4 regions of the Paenibacillus sp. E222 genome follow, and region 3 is predicted to be linked to each of the others. Evidence: riboswitches for the same ligand, from Rfam matches in the RefSeq annotation. Region 3 holds a riboswitch; each other region holds the start of a gene.
What was found. Region 3 has a riboswitch for cyclic di-AMP ahead of HW560_RS31375 (HAD family hydrolase). Riboswitches for the same ligand answer to the same signal wherever they lie in the genome.
Positions count from the first base shown of each region.

Region 1: another riboswitch for cyclic di-AMP. It lies ahead of HW560_RS04855 (C40 family peptidase); the one in region 3 lies ahead of HW560_RS31375 (HAD family hydrolase).
Region 2: another riboswitch for cyclic di-AMP. It lies ahead of HW560_RS27835 (C40 family peptidase); the one in region 3 lies ahead of HW560_RS31375 (HAD family hydrolase).
Region 4: another riboswitch for cyclic di-AMP. It lies ahead of HW560_RS05235 (resuscitation-promoting factor); the one in region 3 lies ahead of HW560_RS31375 (HAD family hydrolase).

Region 1 is NZ_CP058552.1:1,080,528-1,085,160, forward strand. It holds gene HW560_RS04845 (M1 family metallopeptidase) at 1-411, shown strand, start outside; gene HW560_RS04850 (hypothetical protein) at 422-1,264, shown strand; cyclic di-AMP (ydaO/yuaA leader) riboswitch at 1,516-1,653, shown strand; gene HW560_RS04855 (C40 family peptidase) at 1,657-2,127, shown strand; gene HW560_RS04860 (GNAT family N-acetyltransferase) at 2,528-3,022, shown strand; gene HW560_RS04865 (c-type cytochrome) at 3,173-3,532, shown strand; gene rbsK (ribokinase) at 3,872-4,633, opposite strand, start outside.
Region 2 is NZ_CP058552.1:6,303,090-6,307,722, forward strand. It holds gene HW560_RS27820 (X2-like carbohydrate binding domain-containing protein) at 1-631, opposite strand, end outside; tRNA gene HW560_RS27825 (tRNA-Leu) at 964-1,047, opposite strand; gene pelA (pectate lyase) at 1,162-2,073, opposite strand; cyclic di-AMP (ydaO/yuaA leader) riboswitch at 2,533-2,664, shown strand; gene HW560_RS27835 (C40 family peptidase) at 2,670-3,134, shown strand; gene HW560_RS27840 (carboxymuconolactone decarboxylase family protein) at 3,240-3,569, opposite strand; gene HW560_RS27845 (hypothetical protein) at 3,687-3,905, opposite strand; gene HW560_RS27850 (hypothetical protein) at 4,028-4,357, opposite strand; gene HW560_RS27855 (xanthine phosphoribosyltransferase) at 4,456-4,633, opposite strand, start outside.
Region 3 is NZ_CP058552.1:7,019,379-7,024,011, forward strand. It holds gene HW560_RS31365 (Nramp family divalent metal transporter) at 108-1,403, shown strand; gene HW560_RS31370 (HAD family hydrolase) at 1,551-2,243, opposite strand; gene HW560_RS31375 (HAD family hydrolase) at 2,414-2,812, opposite strand; cyclic di-AMP (ydaO/yuaA leader) riboswitch at 2,930-3,105, opposite strand; gene HW560_RS31380 (glutathione peroxidase) at 3,472-3,948, shown strand; tRNA gene HW560_RS31385 (tRNA-Leu) at 4,095-4,177, opposite strand; gene HW560_RS31390 (urease accessory protein UreF) at 4,552-4,633, shown strand, end outside.
Region 4 is NZ_CP058552.1:1,156,897-1,161,529, reverse strand. It holds gene HW560_RS05240 (TatD family hydrolase) at 296-1,066, shown strand; cyclic di-AMP (ydaO/yuaA leader) riboswitch at 1,308-1,561, shown strand; gene HW560_RS05235 (resuscitation-promoting factor) at 1,835-3,019, shown strand; gene rnmV (ribonuclease M5) at 3,175-3,720, shown strand; gene rsmA (16S rRNA (adenine(1518)-N(6)/adenine(1519)-N(6))-dimethyltransferase RsmA) at 3,725-4,627, shown strand.

The sequences.
Region 1 (4,633 bases), 1.6 Mb from region 3:
TCCTGGACCGATTATTTTAATCAATATGTATATGGAGATGGCATGGCTGACTTTGCAGTGGAGAAGATCACCATCAATCCTATCCTGAAAGACGGTCAAACGTTGTACGAGTCGTCTGTAACAGTCCAGAAAAAAGGCAGTGAATATAAGAAGGTGCCTGTTCGAATTATGTTCGAAGACGGGAAAACCATGACGAAAGAATGGGATGGCAGCGAGGAGCGCATTACCTACAAACTGACCTATACTTCCCCTGTTTCCTGGGCTATGACTGATCCGCTGTACACCATTGTGCTGGAGAACCATCATATGAACAATTTTCTGAAAGCCGGACTGGATGAGCCAACCAAATCCCGCTGGAGCATGAGTGCAACCAAACTTATAGAAGCCATATTCGGAAGTCTGTCATGGTGAGGTGGATACAGTGAAAGCGAAAATACGTGAAGGCTGGTTTCTCGTCCGTCAGCATATGTTCATTGCAGCACTTTTATTTCTCTATCAATTAGTATGGGGATACTTTCTTTATCGAATGGTTCAGTCAGCTGTGGTCCCGCTGCTCCTGCGTTATCCTGACCCTGATGCAGGGGAACTCAGTACAATTTTATTCAAAATGGAGAGCCAACTCGGCCTGACAACGAATCCGGAGGTCCATCGCTATTTATGGATTTTAGGGGCTATGCTGCTGCTACGGATGCTGATTAGCCCTCTCATTCAGGCAGGGCTGCTCTACTCGCTCCAGCATTATAATCATTCGGAAGAGCGCATTCCATTCATTCGTGGCATCAAAAATTTGTGGAAACCGATGCTGTTGCTTTACACCATTCGTACCCTTTTGCTGCTGCTGCCTGCTTATTGGCTCGCACCAAAGCTCTATTCTATCTTTATGGAAGGTTTTCATTCCCTCCATCTGCTCTTGCCTGGTATTCCCTATGTTGCTGGTTGGATTGTATACGGGTGGGTTATCCATCATATCCTGCTCTACATGCAGTTTGGTATCTCAGCTCCTGATGGGGAAGGCGGAGCGCGTGGTACGTTTCAAGCTCTATGGATTGCACTACGCCAGGTCATCACTCTGATCGGCATCGCTGTCATGCTGGGCGGCCTTCATCTGCTGGTCTTTGGTGCCTTTACTTCAGCTTCATGGTTACTAACGGGTTTAACTGGTCTTATACTACAACAGACGTATCCACTTGCCCGGTGCTTGCTAAGCCTATGGAAAATATGCGCCCATTTCCGGTTATGGCAGTACAATTCGATCAAGGATTAACGTGCACGGTTAAAAATGGTTACCATCTCTATGTAAAGTTGTATTCATCAAAAGCCTTTAAACAAGCAACCTCGACCTTTCCCCGTCAAAGGTCGAGGTTTTTTTTGCTAATTTTGTTGTTAAACGTTGCCAAAGTGATATACCTCTGTTACAATAATCGCAGTGAGTTTTTAGTAACAACTTTGTAATCTTTACCTTCATATTTGTAACTACTTAAAATTTAATCGTCATTTCTTGATTTCGCAGGTGCATAACTAGCATAGCCAAATTCCTAGCACCTGGGAAGCGGGGGAACCAGTTATGGGTGAATTGATCTTGCAACAGAGGGATCATAGGGGACCTTCAACCGAATCCTTAAGCTAACCTCGCAGGCATTGGAAGGGGTATATCTCTTGTTTAAAAAGAAATTAACCGCAGCTGTACTTAGCCTCACATTTGCATTATCGCTTGGAGCAGGCAGCGCATTCGCAGATTCAAAAATGGACCAAGTCATTGATTCAGCAATGGGAACTACATACAAAAGCGGAGGAACAACGCTTAACGGCTTTGACTGCTCTGGGTTCACAAGTTATGTATTCGACAAGCTGGGTATTGATCTGGCTCGCCAATCGAGTTCACAATTCGACATGGGTGATTCGGTATCCCGTATGGAAATGAGACCAGGTGATCTGGTATTCTTCAATACAACGGGTAAAGGGGTCTCGCACGTAGGGATCTTTGTAGGGGATGGAAAGTTTGCACACTCCTCTTCTTCCAAAGGAGTTACCATCAGCGAATTAAGTGAAAGCTACTGGGCTAACCGCTATGTTGGCGCTAAACGCATTATGAGCACGGACGCATATGAGACATTGGCCATCGACTAGGGACAAGCTGAGCAACGTCATGCTGGAACAATAAAACTACTGTAACGAAGCATAATAGAACCGTCTGGTACATTCTCCGCAGGAATGGATCCGGCGGTTTTTTTGTGCTTCGTTTCCTTTAAAGCATTCGGGATAGCGATCAAACCTAAGTTTAAGTTTTTTAGAGCTATTTTCATTGCTTCGTCCGTGCTCTTATCATGTTTTTACCCATCCTACTATAATATAAACGAAATTACCGGAACTTTTGTTTCACTTTTTTTTCTAAAACGAGGACTTGCCAAATGAACGCCTCTTTTGTAGAGTGAAAACAAGCTTAGATATGGAATGACATATGGATATAGATATGGACAAATCAAAATCATTATCGCTTGTTCACAATGAGAGGAGCGTGCAGTTTTGTATGGATGAAGCCCCTGTGACGTTTCACGTTGTGCCCATGCAAGAAGAACATGCGGAGCTCATCTGCGATTGGCAGTATGACCCGCCTTATAATATTTATAGCTGGCTGCCCTGGGAGCAAATGAAAGCACTTGAAGTAGAATTCGGCGATCCCCAGCTACGGAAGGAACAATATGCGGTGGTGCTGGGAGAGGATGAGCAGATTTGCGGTTTCGCTCAATACTTCCCGCTTGAAGGTGTCACCCGCATTGGGCTTGGCATGCACCCCGATCGATGTGGCCATGGGCAAGGGAAGGCTTTTGTCTTGGCCATTGTGCAGGAAGCCATTCGCCGGAACCCTGCAAACGAAATTGATCTGGAAGTTCTGACCTGGAATGACCGGGCCATTCGCGTCTATCTCAAAGCCGGATTTGTTACGAAGGATACATACGAACGACAGACACCGAGCGGTTTGAAACCTTTTTACTGTATGGTCTATGAAGGTCCACGCGAATAAATAGTGCATAAAATCACCCTAAAAAGTCCCCGGTTATGTGATTAGTTCAAAAAATTACCACAAAATGCTATGATGTCACTACAGGTTCCGTTATAATGATATGGATAGTTTCAAGTTAGATGATCTTTCATTCTGGAGGGGACATAAGGGATGCACAAATGGATCATGAGCGGGGTATTTTTTGCAGCGTGCGCTTTAGCTATTGTACTAATGTTTACGCTTCCAGGGAAAGAGGAAGTTGCAGAAGAAGCGAAACCGACGATGCCACAAGTTACAATGGATGCAGGACAGGCTGAGGCACTGGTCAAAGCAAACTGTATTACCTGCCACGGTGATCAGCTTCAAGGGGGTATGGGCCCTAGTCTGCAGAAGATTGGTAGCCAGGACGATGTGGAGAAGATTTATACCACGATTGTCAAAGGTAAAAGCGGCGGTATGCCTTCGTTCAAAGACAAGCTGAAGGATGAAGAAATCGCGAATATTGCGATGTGGCTGGCGGAGAAGAAGTAAGGCTAGAAGACTAAGGCAGCGAATCATAGGATTCAGATTACACGCGTGTTAAAGCGAGGGACCCCAACCGTCCTTTCGCTCTCACGCATGCTCCAAGCCATCATCGCTCTGGATGCACCACGTAGTCGATCGTATTCCAGTGGTCGCTGAATTGATCAACTGTTCATAAGAAGAAGAGGCTCTTATTCCCCCTGTCGGGAGAGTAAGAGCCTCTTGGTCATATTCATGTGTTCAATGCGTAGGATGCTCCAGTAAGAAACATACGAGCCATGGCTATCCGGCTGCATAAGCGATCCCGATACAGCTGTCTATGACTCGTTCTAAGCAAAGCATCATACTTTACGGCGTCTTTGCCTGCTGCTCAGCCAGGAAAGCCTCCACTTCACGTGCGAACGGCATCCCGGACTGGGCGCCGAGCTTCGTCACGGACAGCGCAGCCGCGCCCATGGCGAAGCCAACTGCTGCGTCCAGCGTCTCTCCGCGCGCAAGGGCTACCGCCAGCGCGCCGTTGAAGCAATCGCCAGCGCCGGTCGTATCGACGGCGCTTACGGCGTAGCCGCGCGCACGGCACGCGCCGGCACGCCCTGCCTGTACGCGGCCGCCAGGCGCCGCCGCGTATACAGCCCCCTCGGGGCCGAGCGTCGTGACGACAGCGGCCCCGAGGGATGCGGCGAGTTCTACGACCGCCGCATCCACGTCTTCCGGCCGGAGATCATCCCGGCCGGTGAGCAGGGCGAGCTCGCTGCGGTTCGGCGTGACGACGTCGACGCACCGCAGGAGCTCCTGGGGCAGACCCGGCACGGCAGGCGCCGGGTTGAGCACCACCAATGCGCTGCCTTCAGCCGCCAGTTGGGCGGCGCGGGTGACCGCAGGCAGCGGGATCTCCAGCTGCAGCAGCACCGCTGCGGCTGCAGTCAGGCTTTTTACCGTATCCGCCTCTTCCAGCATCGCAGGCACAACCTGACCATTCGCTCCGGGAATGACAATAATCCGGTTATCTCCTTTGGAGAGCCAGATGGAGGCCGTACCCGTAACGGTATCATCCAGAATGCGAATCTGCGAGGCATCCGCCCCGCTTTCCGTCAGGCTGTGCAGTAGACG
Region 2 (4,633 bases), 720 kb from region 3:
CTGGCGTCACACTGTCGAATTTGACAAAGTTGATGCCCCACTCGCCAAGAAGATCCGCGATGGAGTCAATGTACTTCTGTGAGCAAGGGTTCGAAAAATCAATTTTGTACGTGTACGAATCCCAAGCATCCATAACAACGAGCGGTTTTACCGCAATATCCTGCATACGACATGCCCCACCCGTTCCATACACCTCAAGATTTTTTTCATAAGCGGTGATTGATAATCCCGGAATGAGATAGATCCCGATCTTCTGTCCGTTATTATGGACATAATCGATGACCTCCTGAAATCCATTTGGATAAAGAACAGTACTCGGAATAGGACGGCCGTATTCATCTTCATCACCGTTCCAGCCTGCATCAATATTAATGTATTCATATCCATGGGCTTGCAGCTTCTCGCGCATGGCATCCGACTGCTTCTTAATACTCTCGGCCGACGTCCAGTTACCCGCCCCGTCATATACCTGCATGCTGTAACTGCTCCAACCCATATACGGCTTCTGGGCCAGACTCTTATCTGCTGCTTGTGCCACATTGCCGCCTGTCGTTCCCATAATCCCGAACTGCACCACCGCAATCATGAATACCATGAAACACATTGCCATCCTTTTTCCGATTCGTTTCAAATTATCCCTACCCCCTCTGAATTTGGTCATTCAAATCCCTGTTGATAGCGCTTCCATACGAGAAGAGAATAGTAGATGAAGGATGCTCAGGATAGGTACATTTCGGTATTTTACGTACATTAAACCTGAAATACAGGGGCAAACCGTCACATAACGAACACTTTTCCATTTTTGGATAAATAAACAAAGATCAACTTCTTCTTTGCTCAAGTTGAAGGAATAGTTGAAAAAACATTCAGGATGAGCAACCGCTCTGATCCGTAAACAGATAAAAAAGGTTCCTAGAGTGGCAGCAATGCCATTCTAGGAACCTTTCTTCGTGTTGCACATGATGCGGTCGAGAGGACTCGAACCTCCACGGGGGTTAGCCCACACGGACCTGAACCGTGCGCGTCTGCCAATTCCGCCACGACCGCGTATATCTTATCTCCGAGAAATTATATCGCGGCGACAATAAATACTATATCATGTGCAGGTAATTAGTGTCAACAAAAAATTATCCTCTTCTCATGTGTAAAGCATTTTATAAATTAGATCTTGGAGGGCCAGTTGCCGTACCAGGCATACCCACTTCTTCTTTCCTTATCGATATCGCTGAGTTTGTATTTCACAACCCCATCACGTCCTACGAAGATTGGTTTATCCGTTCCAATTTCATAGAAACGTGCCCAAATTGGCGCTGCACCTGAATCTGCAATGAGTTGGCTGTCTCCGTTTTCTCTGACATACTTGTAACCAGTAATTTTAACTTTGTTGAACCAGGCTTCTGCCGCTTTGATGGAGGCAGTAATTTTGGAGTTAGCCGGTCTAGTTTTTAAAAACTTCACAATTGTACTGCTCTCTCCAGCACTCAGAGAAGGCACTTCATAAATCCTAGCGCCTGCAGGTTTAAGGGTACTGGAATCATGCTGCTGCCCCCATGCAGTCAGTTTACCGTTCGCTACAACCTGTGTATTGAGAATAGCCTCTACACCTTTGGCAACTGATTTTTTACTACGATCTGCAAGAGAGCTGTCGATGAATGAGAAATCTCCTTTACGTGCACCTACTTCATCCAGCATGTACATGACATTAATCATGGCATCGTCGTTGAAGGTGATGTGCTTGTGATAACCGGAGCTTTGGTATACCTGTGGCCAACCCCCATTGGAGTACTGCATATTCAGCAAAAAGTTGATTCCTTTGATGGCAGCAGCCGAATAACGCGGATCATTCGTCTTTTTGAATTCCTTGGCTAACCTTCTAATTTCTGAGTATGTAGCTTTGTTATCAATCGTAGATTTGGCCCACTCACCACTTGTTTCTTTGTAATCCTTCTTCCATCCCCCGTCTGGATGTTGATTCTTCAAAATGTCCGAGATACTTGCTGTCGTTCCAGAGGCGTCTGCAGCAGAGACCTTAGCAGCAGGCTGAAATACCATTCCGACAACGGAGAAAACCATTGTACATGCCTATAACCAAAGATGCAAACCTTGTTTTTGCCTTCAACATAGATTAGAAACACTCCTCAATTCATTTTCTGCAAACTGTTCCCCTGCTAATCTATCCCCCTTATATTTGTTTTATAATCAAACTATTTCTTTTAATCCAATAAATGGAATGTACAAAAAGAATTCTATGCAAAAAGATGAATTTTGTCAATATTTGCAACAACATGTAACAAATTCTTTGGACAACCTATAATTATCGTCTAATTGGATGTGAGAAAGCCAATAAATTGTCCAATTTCTCTCCTTCTGAAACAGTAGTTACTTTTTTGTCATTTATTAGAACCCATCATTCGAGTTATTTCTACATAAAAAGCGATAATTCCGTTAACATTGAGATGATAAGAAGGGTTCAAGATCGGTTTGACATTTTCGCATTTATGCAATATAGTTTCAAAAGGTTACAAAAACTTAATTATTCATTTGCCGAGTTTCATGTTTGAAAACGGGGGAACCATTTTGGGTGAATTATTCTTATACATAGGAAATATAGGGAACCTTCTACCGAACCCTTAGCTAACTCCGTAGGCATCGAAGGGAGAACAACAATTTTGAAAAAGCTTATCATTTCTATTTTTGGAGCAGCAGTTCTATTTACATCCGGTGCAGCAAGCACAGAGGCAAGCAGTATTAACACCGTCGTTAACAACATGACAGGCATTCCTTACAAATGGGGCGGCACGACACTCGCCGGGTTTGATTGCTCTGGATTTATGAGATATATTTTCAACAAATATAGCATTGAATTACCACGTACTTCCCAGCAGCAAGCGAAGGCCGGAACACCGGTATCCAAAGCTAATCTGCGGACAGGTGACCTGGTATTCTTTAATACGATGGGCAATGGCATTTCTCATACAGGTGTATATATCGGGGGCGGACAGTTCGCTCATGCTTCCAGCAGCAAGGGTGTCAGCATCACCCAATTATCCAATCCATATTTCAATGATCGTTATGTAACAGCACGCCGGGTAACAGGTCAGTTTATGTATAACAAAATGCTGGGCAAAATATAAGTTTGATTGGAAATAGCGCAAAGAGGAGGCTCCGGGTGAATCCGGGACCTCCTCTTTGTTTTGGGACTTTTGTTTACAAATCCGCTGTGCTGTAGACTTCTATACTTAATGTAGAGCCTTCTGTACTCTCATTGCACCTTGAGACAACGCATGGCCTCCGCCTACGGCTCCAGCCACAGCCACCGTCTCCATAATCTCCTGATCGGTCGCTCCTTTGGCACGCGCCTCTTCCACATGGTAAAACGTACATACCTCATTGTTTGCAAACAAACCAATGCCCAGCGCTATCAGCTGTTTGGTCTTGGCATCAATCGCCCCTGCCTGAAAACATTCTCCAGTGAACTCATGATAAGACTTAACCACAGCTGGCAGCACGTCGCTTAATTCACCAATCTGATCTTTATAGGCATGAACCTTATCATTCATTAATGTCATGGTTACCGCACATCCTCTCGGCTGATATGTTACAAGCTCTCACTGTACCTATCATTTCACCCGAGAGGTGCAATTATGCCAAAACACCCATGGTAAATGAACCTAAAAACACACGTCCTATTCTTCGAGCAGACTCTTACGTGGCTCGCTGAACAACTGATACTGATAATTCCGGTCCAGCTTGACCACACGACGATTCTGACGGCGAATGAGCACCTGCTCCCCGTCCCAGGCAACCACAATGCCTGTCACATCATTGGACTGAATCTCGTCCCGTACTACCCTTACTTTTTCACCCGATAAACGCAGTGCATCCAATTCTGCATCACTGATCATATTCATGGCGCCTACTTTCCCAAAAAATTATTTACAAAAAGAGACCTAAATGAAAAGTCATTTAGGTCTCACGTGACTGTATTGGACTGTCATGTCATTCGAAAGTATGTCCCGACTGAAAGTTACCGCTGCGCGTGCTCTTTGCTGTCGTTCTTCTCAAACCAAAAATCAAGCACTTTGGCGGACATCACACGTTCTTCAAGGTACTCCACTTGATGCGGTGTAAATTGTTCTTTCCAAGAGAAGGACAACTCTTCGCACAAGCCTACAATCGTCAGCAATTCTGACCAGGCAACGTAGCGTTTGTACCAGAAAAATTGAGGATGTTCAATCATATAGGGATAAAGGTCATCGAATTCCGTATGTTTACAATCCAGGGCACGCTCAAAATGTACTTTCGATTCCGCCAGCTTATCAATAAAAAATTGTTCTGTTGCCGGTTGGTTACCCATGGTGTTGCCTCCTCTCCCTAACATAACCCCATTATAAATGAAATCAGCGGTCATGCAAAGGCATTGTTATAAAAATAGGCACTTTTTCCTTTAAAAAGTCACAATTCGTTATCGTCAAATTGCACGGTGCCATCGTTCAAAGAACGAATACGCACCAACGCTTCAACCGGAATGCCCTGCTCACGAATGGTGCGCGCTCCGGCCTGAAAACATTTTTCGACCACGACACCGAATCCAACCAGTTCCGCACCCGAACGTTCGATAATTTTGATGACA
Region 3 (4,633 bases):
CACCGTTCCTCTTCATATAGAATATCAATACTTCAAAGTCGGGTGATTATATTATGAGTAAAAAAAATCCGTTCAACACTCCTTCAAATGAGCCATTGGCTGCGGGTATGGCCCCATCTCTCGGGGAAGCCCACAGCTCCATGAAGGTGCCTCAGAACGCTGCTTGGTGGAGAAAGTTCCTTGCTTTTGTTGGACCTGGTTACCTGGTTGCCGTTGGATATATGGACCCCGGGAACTGGGCAACGGATATTGCCGGTGGTTCTCAGTTCGGTTATACGTTATTGTCCGTTATTCTGATATCAAATCTAATGGCTGTGGTATTGCAGTCTCTTGCTGGCAAGCTCGGGATTGTCACAGGACGGGATTTGGCGCAAGCCTGCCGCGAACGATTCAGCATGCCTGTAGTCATGATGTTATGGATTTTGTGTGAGCTTGCGATTGCAGCCACCGACCTTGCCGAGGTTATTGGTTCAGCCATCGCGCTCAAGCTGCTGTTCAACATTCCCATGTTGTACGGCGTCATTATTACCGCTGTCGATGTACTGGTCATTCTTTTGCTGCAAAATAAAGGCTTCCGCGCATTGGAATCGCTCGTGATCGTGCTGATGGCTACCATCGCCCTCTGCTTCGGGATTGACCTGTTTCTCGCTAAACCGGATATGGGCGGCGTCATGCATGGTTTTGTACCCAGTGCCGAGATTTTGCAAAATCCAGCCATGCTCTATATCGCCATCGGAATTATTGGCGCAACCGTGATGCCCCATAATCTGTATCTGCATTCTTCCATTGTGCAGACCCGTCAGATTGAAAAGACACCTCAGGGTAAAAAAGAAGCGATTCGTTATACTACCATGGATTCAACCATCGCTTTAACGCTGGCCCTGTTTATCAATGCAGCCATCCTGATTCTGTCAGCTTCCGTGTTCCATAGTGTAGGCATGACCCAGGTCGCGGAAATTACAGATGCTTACCATCTGTTGACACCACTTCTGGGTACCACCATTGCAAGTATCCTGTTCGGTGTAGCCCTGCTGGCTTCAGGCCAGAACTCAACACTCACCGGCACGTTGTCCGGACAGATTGTAATGGAAGGCTTCCTGAACATTCGTATTCCGGCGTGGCTTCGTCGACTGGTAACACGTCTGATTGCAATCATTCCGGCCGTTATCGTAACAGCCATTGCCGGAGAGCACGGAACAGAGGAACTGCTGATTCTGAGCCAGGTTGTGCTGTCACTGCAGCTTCCCTTTGCCGTCATTCCACTGGTGATGTTTACGAGTGACAAAAAAAGCATGGGGGCTTTTGTCAACAAGCCGTGGCTCCAAATCATCTCCTGGATCATCGCTGGGGTTATCGTTGTCCTGAATGTGTATCTGATTATCCAGACCATTATGTTGTTCTAGGTTACATGGAACTACGCCGTATTTTGTCTAACTCAAAAAGGCTGATCAACTCAAGTAACGTATCCCTTGAGACGATCAGCCTTTCCTTTTATATGTTTGAGCATTAACCTGATCCATACTAACCGGATCTTAAAAAACGCACTTCATTTAGTTGTCTGAATTCTGAGTTACCATCAACAATGGAAGAAGCTCCTCCAGTGATTTAATCGTCCAGTCTGGACGTTCTGCATCCGCAAGCTCCGGCTGGAACCTGCCATAACCCTGCAAAATCCGGATCGTGTGCATACCCAGCTTCTTAGCTGGAATAATATCATTATCGATCCTGTCGCCGATCATGACCGCTTCCTCGGGTTTACATCCCGCCTGTTTCAACGCTACAGCATACAATTCAGGATCAGGCTTGGACACTCCTTCTTCAGCCGAACAGGCCAGCACATCCACATACTTGCGCAAGCCGTAGCTATTCAGTCGATTTTCCGTCCCCGGGCTCTGATTGGCAATGATACCAATCTTATAGTGCTGCGACAACGTCTGAAGAACAGCGTCGGCTGACGGGAAGGGTCGCTCAAGCTCTTTGCGGAACTTCAGCTTCTCCTGTATCTGTTCCCGGTGCCCCTCATCGCTGATCAGAGTACGAATAGCCAATTTCATCGGCCATTGCTCGTAATTTCGGTAGGAGGCCGCAAATATGTCTCGCACCGTCTGCATCTCCACCTGATAACCAAGCGCACAAGCTTCACGAACGAACTGACCGATAATATCATCTACCGGCTCCCATTCGTCCACAAGCGTATCCCCCACATCAAAGAACAACCATTGTATTCCACGTACATCCGGCACGCCTATTCCTCCTCGTTAGCCACAGGAAATTATCCCTATTTCCCAAACCATAAAAAAGAAGACCCACCATCATGCATGAGTCTCCTCAAGAATCCGTTTTATTCATGATTTCAATTATAACAGGCAGCTGACACTGGATCAATCACAGGAATAGTACGAGCCACTAGCCATTAGCCATTAAGCAGAAATCCAACTTCCCCATTCAAGGAATATACAATACGGTCTGCTCCCATTCCCCGATAGATCCCTTTGGGATGACTTTGTTCGGTAATCACACACAGGGACTTGGATGTCCAGGATCGGCAGATCTGCAAATATCGACAGGTTAGGTTTAGGCTATTTTCAAAAATAAAAACATTGCCGACACTACCTTGCGGCAAAAACCATTTCTGAGCTGCAGCCGTGTTCATGCGAATGACATGCTCTACACCGATTCTCCGGAGCCTGCGCTCTTCCCCTGCACTGTTAGTCAGAACGGCAAAAGGCATTTTTTTGTACATCAGCAATTTGATAAATTTGCGTCCTGCTTCATTTGGAGCAGTCACTAAGATCATCTCTTTATCCATCATTCGTTCCTCCCTTGGCGTGAAAAGACAACAAAAAAGAAGCGTGGGGGACCAAGGCCTCCCGGACGCTTCTTCAATAATCCATAGCAAAAAGACACTATGAACCAGCGTACGGCTTGTTGCCTCTCCCTTTAACGCTTACGAGGTTAGCTGACGGATTCGGGCGCGAGAGTCGCCCTATTTCCGGCTGTCACCGGAAAATTCACCCCATGGATGCCCACTGTCCTGGACAGTTCATCCTGTTGGTTCCCCCGTTTCCCACCCATGAATGAATGGAAACTCAGCGATTAAAACATCGTTCTTATATCATCATAATCAGAGCGATATTATCGTTTGTTTCGTTTTTCATGTAAAATTTAATTTAAATTGGAATTACGATATGAATCATACACCCGTGCCATATTGGTGTAAAGTCTGCGCAGATCACCGAATCGACGGATTTTTGCCATTTCACATCAATAATAGCGCTTACAACACATCCATTCTCTACCCATCTCTTCAAAGCTCTCTAATTCTCTCTCTAGCGAAAATAAGGTAGCAAATCAGTCACAGATCATACACGACAGCTTGAAATGGAGTTAAAAAAGCAATATAAATTTTGCAATATTTAATTGCAATCAATATAATAGAGGATATAAGAAAATGAGATGGAGGCGATTTTCATGTCAGTCTACGACTACAAAGTAAACACCCTTCGCGGTCAGGAAGTTGAAATGTCCAACTATCGTGACAAAGTACTGCTTATCGTAAATACAGCAAGCCAATGCGGCCTTACACCTCAATTCAAAGGTCTGCAAGAACTTCAGGACAAGTTTAAAGACTCCCCATTTGAAGTTCTTGGTTTTCCAAGCAACCAGTTTGCACAGGAAAAGGGCTCCTCTGACGATATTGCTGAGTTCTGCCAGATGAACTATGGTGTCAGCTTCCCGATGTTTGAGAAAATTGATGTGAATGGTTCAAGCGCTCACCCTCTATTCCAGCATCTTACCAAAGAAGCACCGGGCGTACTCGGCTCCAAAGCCATCAAATGGAACTTCACCAAGTTCCTTGTGGATCAGAACGGTCGTGTTGTGAAGCGGTATGCTCCCAAAACAACACCTGATAAAATTGAAGCAGACATCAAAGCATTGCTTAAATAACAAGTAAAGGCCATCCCACCCCGGCAGACAGCATGAGCATGCATTCAGGGGAATCGGATGACCTTTTTTTTCGGACCCGGTTACTGTAAAAAACACAAAAAAAGAAGCTCCCCATACGGGAAGCTTCTTCTTAATCGTTCTTATGATGCGGTCGAGAGGACTCGAACCTCCACGGGTATACACCCACTACCCCCTCAAGATAGCGTGTCTGCCATTCCACCACGACCGCATGTCGTAAATAATCGGCAACAGAATTGATTATACCCGGTTCATGTTTAAAAGTAAAGCATTTTTATTAATATTATTTTAACTGCGCTTTTCCTCCCATAAATCGTATAATCTCGTCATTTTCTCCTACGAAGTGCATATGATTAAATTTGATCTCGTTTGTATATCCGATTAGGCTGATCACTCTACTTTCTTTATGACCACTCTTCATATTCTCTCAGTAGAACATAACTTATAAAGTTATATAAAATAACATTAAATAGATTTTATAGTTAAACAACCAAGAAACTATTGACAAAAAGCGGATATTTATGTGAATATATATATCATATAATTCGGATTTACAAACATAAAACGAACCAAAAAGGAGTATAAATGTTATTTAACATAACATTTAACGAACGTAGGAGGCGAAAGATTGTGAACCGTGGGAATAAGCTGCTCGATTACGTCAAAC
Region 4 (4,633 bases), 1.7 Mb from region 3:
TAAAAGAGCTATTTTCCATGATACAGTAATCTGCTTTAATGGAGAGTACATGTAGATCGACATAATTTTGTAATCAGAGCAATTAGAATACAACCCGGATGGCTAAAGATAAGCAACATATAGATAAGGAAGAACTTGTTCGCTCTACATGTTGTGCTCAATGTGCTGAATGAGCTAATAGAATGAAATAAAGAAAAAAATATGACCGAATTTAGGAATATTTATGTTCTGGTTAGTTTACCGGATGGATTAAAAAGAGCTAGTCGTTAATTCGACATGAAGGGAGAAATACAGCATGATGTTGTTCGACACACATACACACCTGGATGCACCACAATTCGACGAGGACCGCGAGGAAATGATTCAGCGTGCTGTGGATGCGGGCGTTAGTCGCATGATTAACGTTGGCTTTAACCGGGAGACTATTCCATCCACGATGAAGCTGGCTGAAACCTATGATTTTATATATGCTGCGGTAGGCTGGCACCCAGTGGATGCAATTACGATGCAGGAGGGTGATCTGGAATGGATTGCGTCTTTATGCAAGCATGAAAAAGTGGTAGCTATCGGTGAAATTGGTCTAGACTATTATTGGGACACTTCACCGAAAGAGGTTCAACATCGCGTATTACGACAACAAATTGGTCTTGCCCGTGAGTTAAATATGCCGATTGTCATTCACAACCGGGATGCGCATGAGGATATTGTAAAGATTTTGCGTGAAGAGAAGGCAGGAGAAGTAGGCGGTGTTATGCATTCCTTCTCTGGCAGCTGGGAAACGGCGAAAATGTGCCTGGATTTGGGCTTCCATCTTTCCTTCGGAGGGCCAATCACGTTCAAAAATGCGAAGCAGCCTAAAGAGGTGCTTGAGAAGGTTCCGATGGACCGATTTTTCATTGAAACCGATGCTCCTTATCTAACACCTCACCCTTATCGTGGAAAACGAAATGAGACAGCGCATGTACGTCTGGTTGCAGAAGCAGCTGCGGAAATTAAAGGCATTTCGGTAGAGGAAATTGCAGCAATAACGACCAAAAATGCCATGGAACGATTTGGGATTCGTTAAAATATCGAGCAAAACGGGTGAAAAAGTGAGTTAGGCGGAGTTAATTTGCTTTTTGATCCAAATAAATCAAGAATATTACAATATTTTAACCAAATATTTAGAAAAACGTACTTGAACAACGCTTTACAACATGCATAGAAACAGGATATCATCTTTTCAGTGAATTGTTGTGCGGAAAATTGGACAGATGTTCGGGGGATGAACAAAGGGACACTTTCCGATGAAACAACATTACTTTCATGAATCAGTCTCGCTGAGTCTCCGTTAACGGAGAGCGGGGGAACCAATAAGGCTTAAACATCGGTGTTTTCAGCCGATGCGCAAAATGCGCTGACCCAAAAGCAGCGTATAAATCTGCGAAGCCATATTTGATTTCTTCTTTGGGTCTCGGGGTGAATTCAAGGGCGTCCGCCATGAGCGGATGACCGGAGATAGGGCGGCTCTCTTTCGCCCGAACCCGACAGCTAACCTCGCAAGCGGAAAAAGAGAGGCAACCTCGTGCATGAATTTCCGATATTCAGAATCATTCGGAAGCCACGAAAGAGTTCCTCTTAAACTCTTTCTTTGGCTTTTTTGTTTTTGAATAAAAGAAATACGGTCATCATACGGTAAGTATTCAGGAGGATGACATCATGTTGCGAAGATTGATTCATGGTGCAGAACCGGATTATGTTGGTCCGATCTGTGTTCTGTAGAAAATTTGGTATAGTCGCGTCAAAGACATCATGCATTACTTTAGACGGCGAGGCTATGAAGGAGGACGGAGAAGTGGGCACATTCCAACCAGAAGAGACCCATGAGTCACGATCATCCAGTAAGTCTTTCGCGTTGCGGTGGAAGCATGAGAACTTGCGTCAAATGGCATTGATCGCGATTTTCTCAATTGCGCTTACAATCATGATCTTGTTAGTCGTTTACGGTCAGGCCGGGAAACAAATTTCACTGGTTATTGATGGCAAAGCTCAAGCGGTAGAGACTCGTACAGGAATGCTTCAGGAAATGCTGGAGGAGCAGTCAATCACAGTCAGCCCTCACGATCAGGTATCCATGCCCTTGAATGGGGCGATCACAGATGGAGACCGCATCGTTATTGAGCGGGCCGTTCCAGTTAATATTACGGCAGACGGAGACACCAAGACTCTGTATACAACCGATTCATCGGTAAAAGATGCGATTAAAAAATCAGGTATTCAGATTGCAAGTGAAGACAAAGTGTATCCGGCGCTTGGAACCACTATTGAAGCGGATATGAAAATCCGTGTAGTGCGTGTAACAAAGCGTACGGTGGACGTGGAACAGCCGATTGCTTACAAAGTGATCAAAACGGCTGACCCTAGCTTGTACAAAGGCGACAATCGTGTCGTTGTGAGCGGTAAAGAAGGCACACTTGTACAGCATATTGAAAAGGTGTTCCAGGATGGAGAATTGGTCTCCAAAAAAATGGTGGGCAAATCGGTCGCAACGAATCGCGTTGATAAAGTGATCGCCGTTGGTACCAAAGCCAAACCTGTTGTGAAAGAGCCAGTGATTCAGACGGTATCGGCGCAGACTTCCACGACAAAAACAGCAACAACCACGAACTCGAAGAAAACCGCTGCCTCGGGCAGCAAAGTAATTACCGTCTCAGGCAGTTCTTTTAAATATTCTAAAGTGTTGAAAAATGTATCCATGACGGCATACTCTTCTGAAGAGCCCGGTATCGGCACAAAAACGGCATCAGGTACTCGGGTAACCGAGGGACGTACCATTGCGGTTGATCCCAAAGTCATTCCAATTGGCTGGTGGGTATATATCGAGGGCCTTGGCTTCCGTCGTGCGGAAGACACAGGTGGTGCCATTAAAGGCAACAAAATTGATGTGTATTATGATAGTGTGAAGCATGCCCTGAACTTCGGACGGAAGAAAGGCAAGACGGTATATGTGATTGGTCCGGTGAAGCCGGAAGCGAACTAAAATCGTTTTACTTTGAAATGGGAATGCTATAAAATATAAGCATGAATGATTCATGCGGAATATGCGGCGGAGGGGTCTGAATTCAGTCTCCCCCGCCGTTTGGCAGAGAAGAGGATACTCCTCTTCTTTTTGCGTTAGAAAGGAAGAAATGGAACATGATAAAAGAAGTGATCGTGGTGGAAGGTCGTGACGACACCGTAGCTATTCGACGTGCGGTTCAGGCAGATACGATCGAGACTGGTGGGTCGGCCATCAACCAGCGTATTCTAAAGCGCATTGCACTTGCCCAAGAGAGACGTGGTGTCATCGTACTGACAGACCCGGATCATGCTGGTGAACGTATTCGTAAAATCATCGCCAATAAAGTACCTGGCTGCAAGCATGCCTTCATCCCGGAGGCAGATGCTACGCGTAAAGGCGACATCGGAGTGGAGAACGCCTCACCTGAGGCCATTCGTCATGCACTGGCACGTGTACACACGTCTTATGAAGGCGCACCCAGTCTGATCGATTGGGAGGATCTGATTGCGGCGGGACTGATTGTGCACCCACAGGCTGCTGCACGTCGTATGGAGATGGGCAATCTGCTGGGCATAGGATATTGCAACGGCAAGCAGTTCCACAAGCGGTTGAGTGTATTCCAGATTACCCGGGAAGAGTTCTCCGCAGCATTATCGCAAATTGAACGTGAAGGATTGTGAGCGTATGAAGGGCATGGAAGAAACGGTAGAGATTGCAACCCCCAAACGAACCAAAGAAATTATTCAAAGACACGGATTTTCATTCAAGAAGAGCCTGGGTCAGAACTTTCTGATCGATCAAAATATATTGAACAAAATTGTAAATGCAGCTGATTTGGACGAGTCCAAGGGTGCACTTGAGATCGGACCAGGTATCGGCGCCCTCACAGAACGTCTGGCTCGGGTAGCCGGGCCTGTAACGGCTGTAGAGATTGATCAGCGGCTGCTGCCGATTCTGGGTGAAGTGATGCAGCCTTATCCGAATGTTCGTGTGCATCATGGGGATGTGCTGAAGCTGGATCTGGCTGAGCTGTTCCGCACCGATTTTGGAACGGTAGATAAAGTGAGTGTTGTGGCCAATCTGCCTTATTATGTAACGACGCCAATCATGATGAAGCTGCTCGAAGAGAAGCTGCCTGTAGACAGCATTGTGGTCATGATCCAGAAGGAAGTGGCTGAACGCATGGCTGCTGCTCCTGGATCTAAGGACTATGGCAGTCTGAGCATTGCAGTCCAGTACTACAGTATGCCTGAATTGGTCTGTATTGTTCCGCCCACGGTATTTATTCCGCAGCCTAATGTGGAATCGGCTGTAATCAAGTTAAAGGTGCGTGAGCAACCGCCGGTTGAAGTTCCCGACGAGGCACATTTCTTCGAAGTGGTACAGGCTTCATTCGCGCAGCGTAGAAAAACAATCTCCAATAATTTGAAAGCTCGTTTCTTCACAAAGGAGAACAGAGAACAGGCTGATCAGCTGCTGGAGCAGGCTGGTATTCAGCCTTCGAGACGGGGAGAAACATTGAGCCTGCAGGAGTATGCGACACTCAGTACCGTAATGTGGGAAGCTGGGGTACGCGCAGCTCTGTAAAATTCG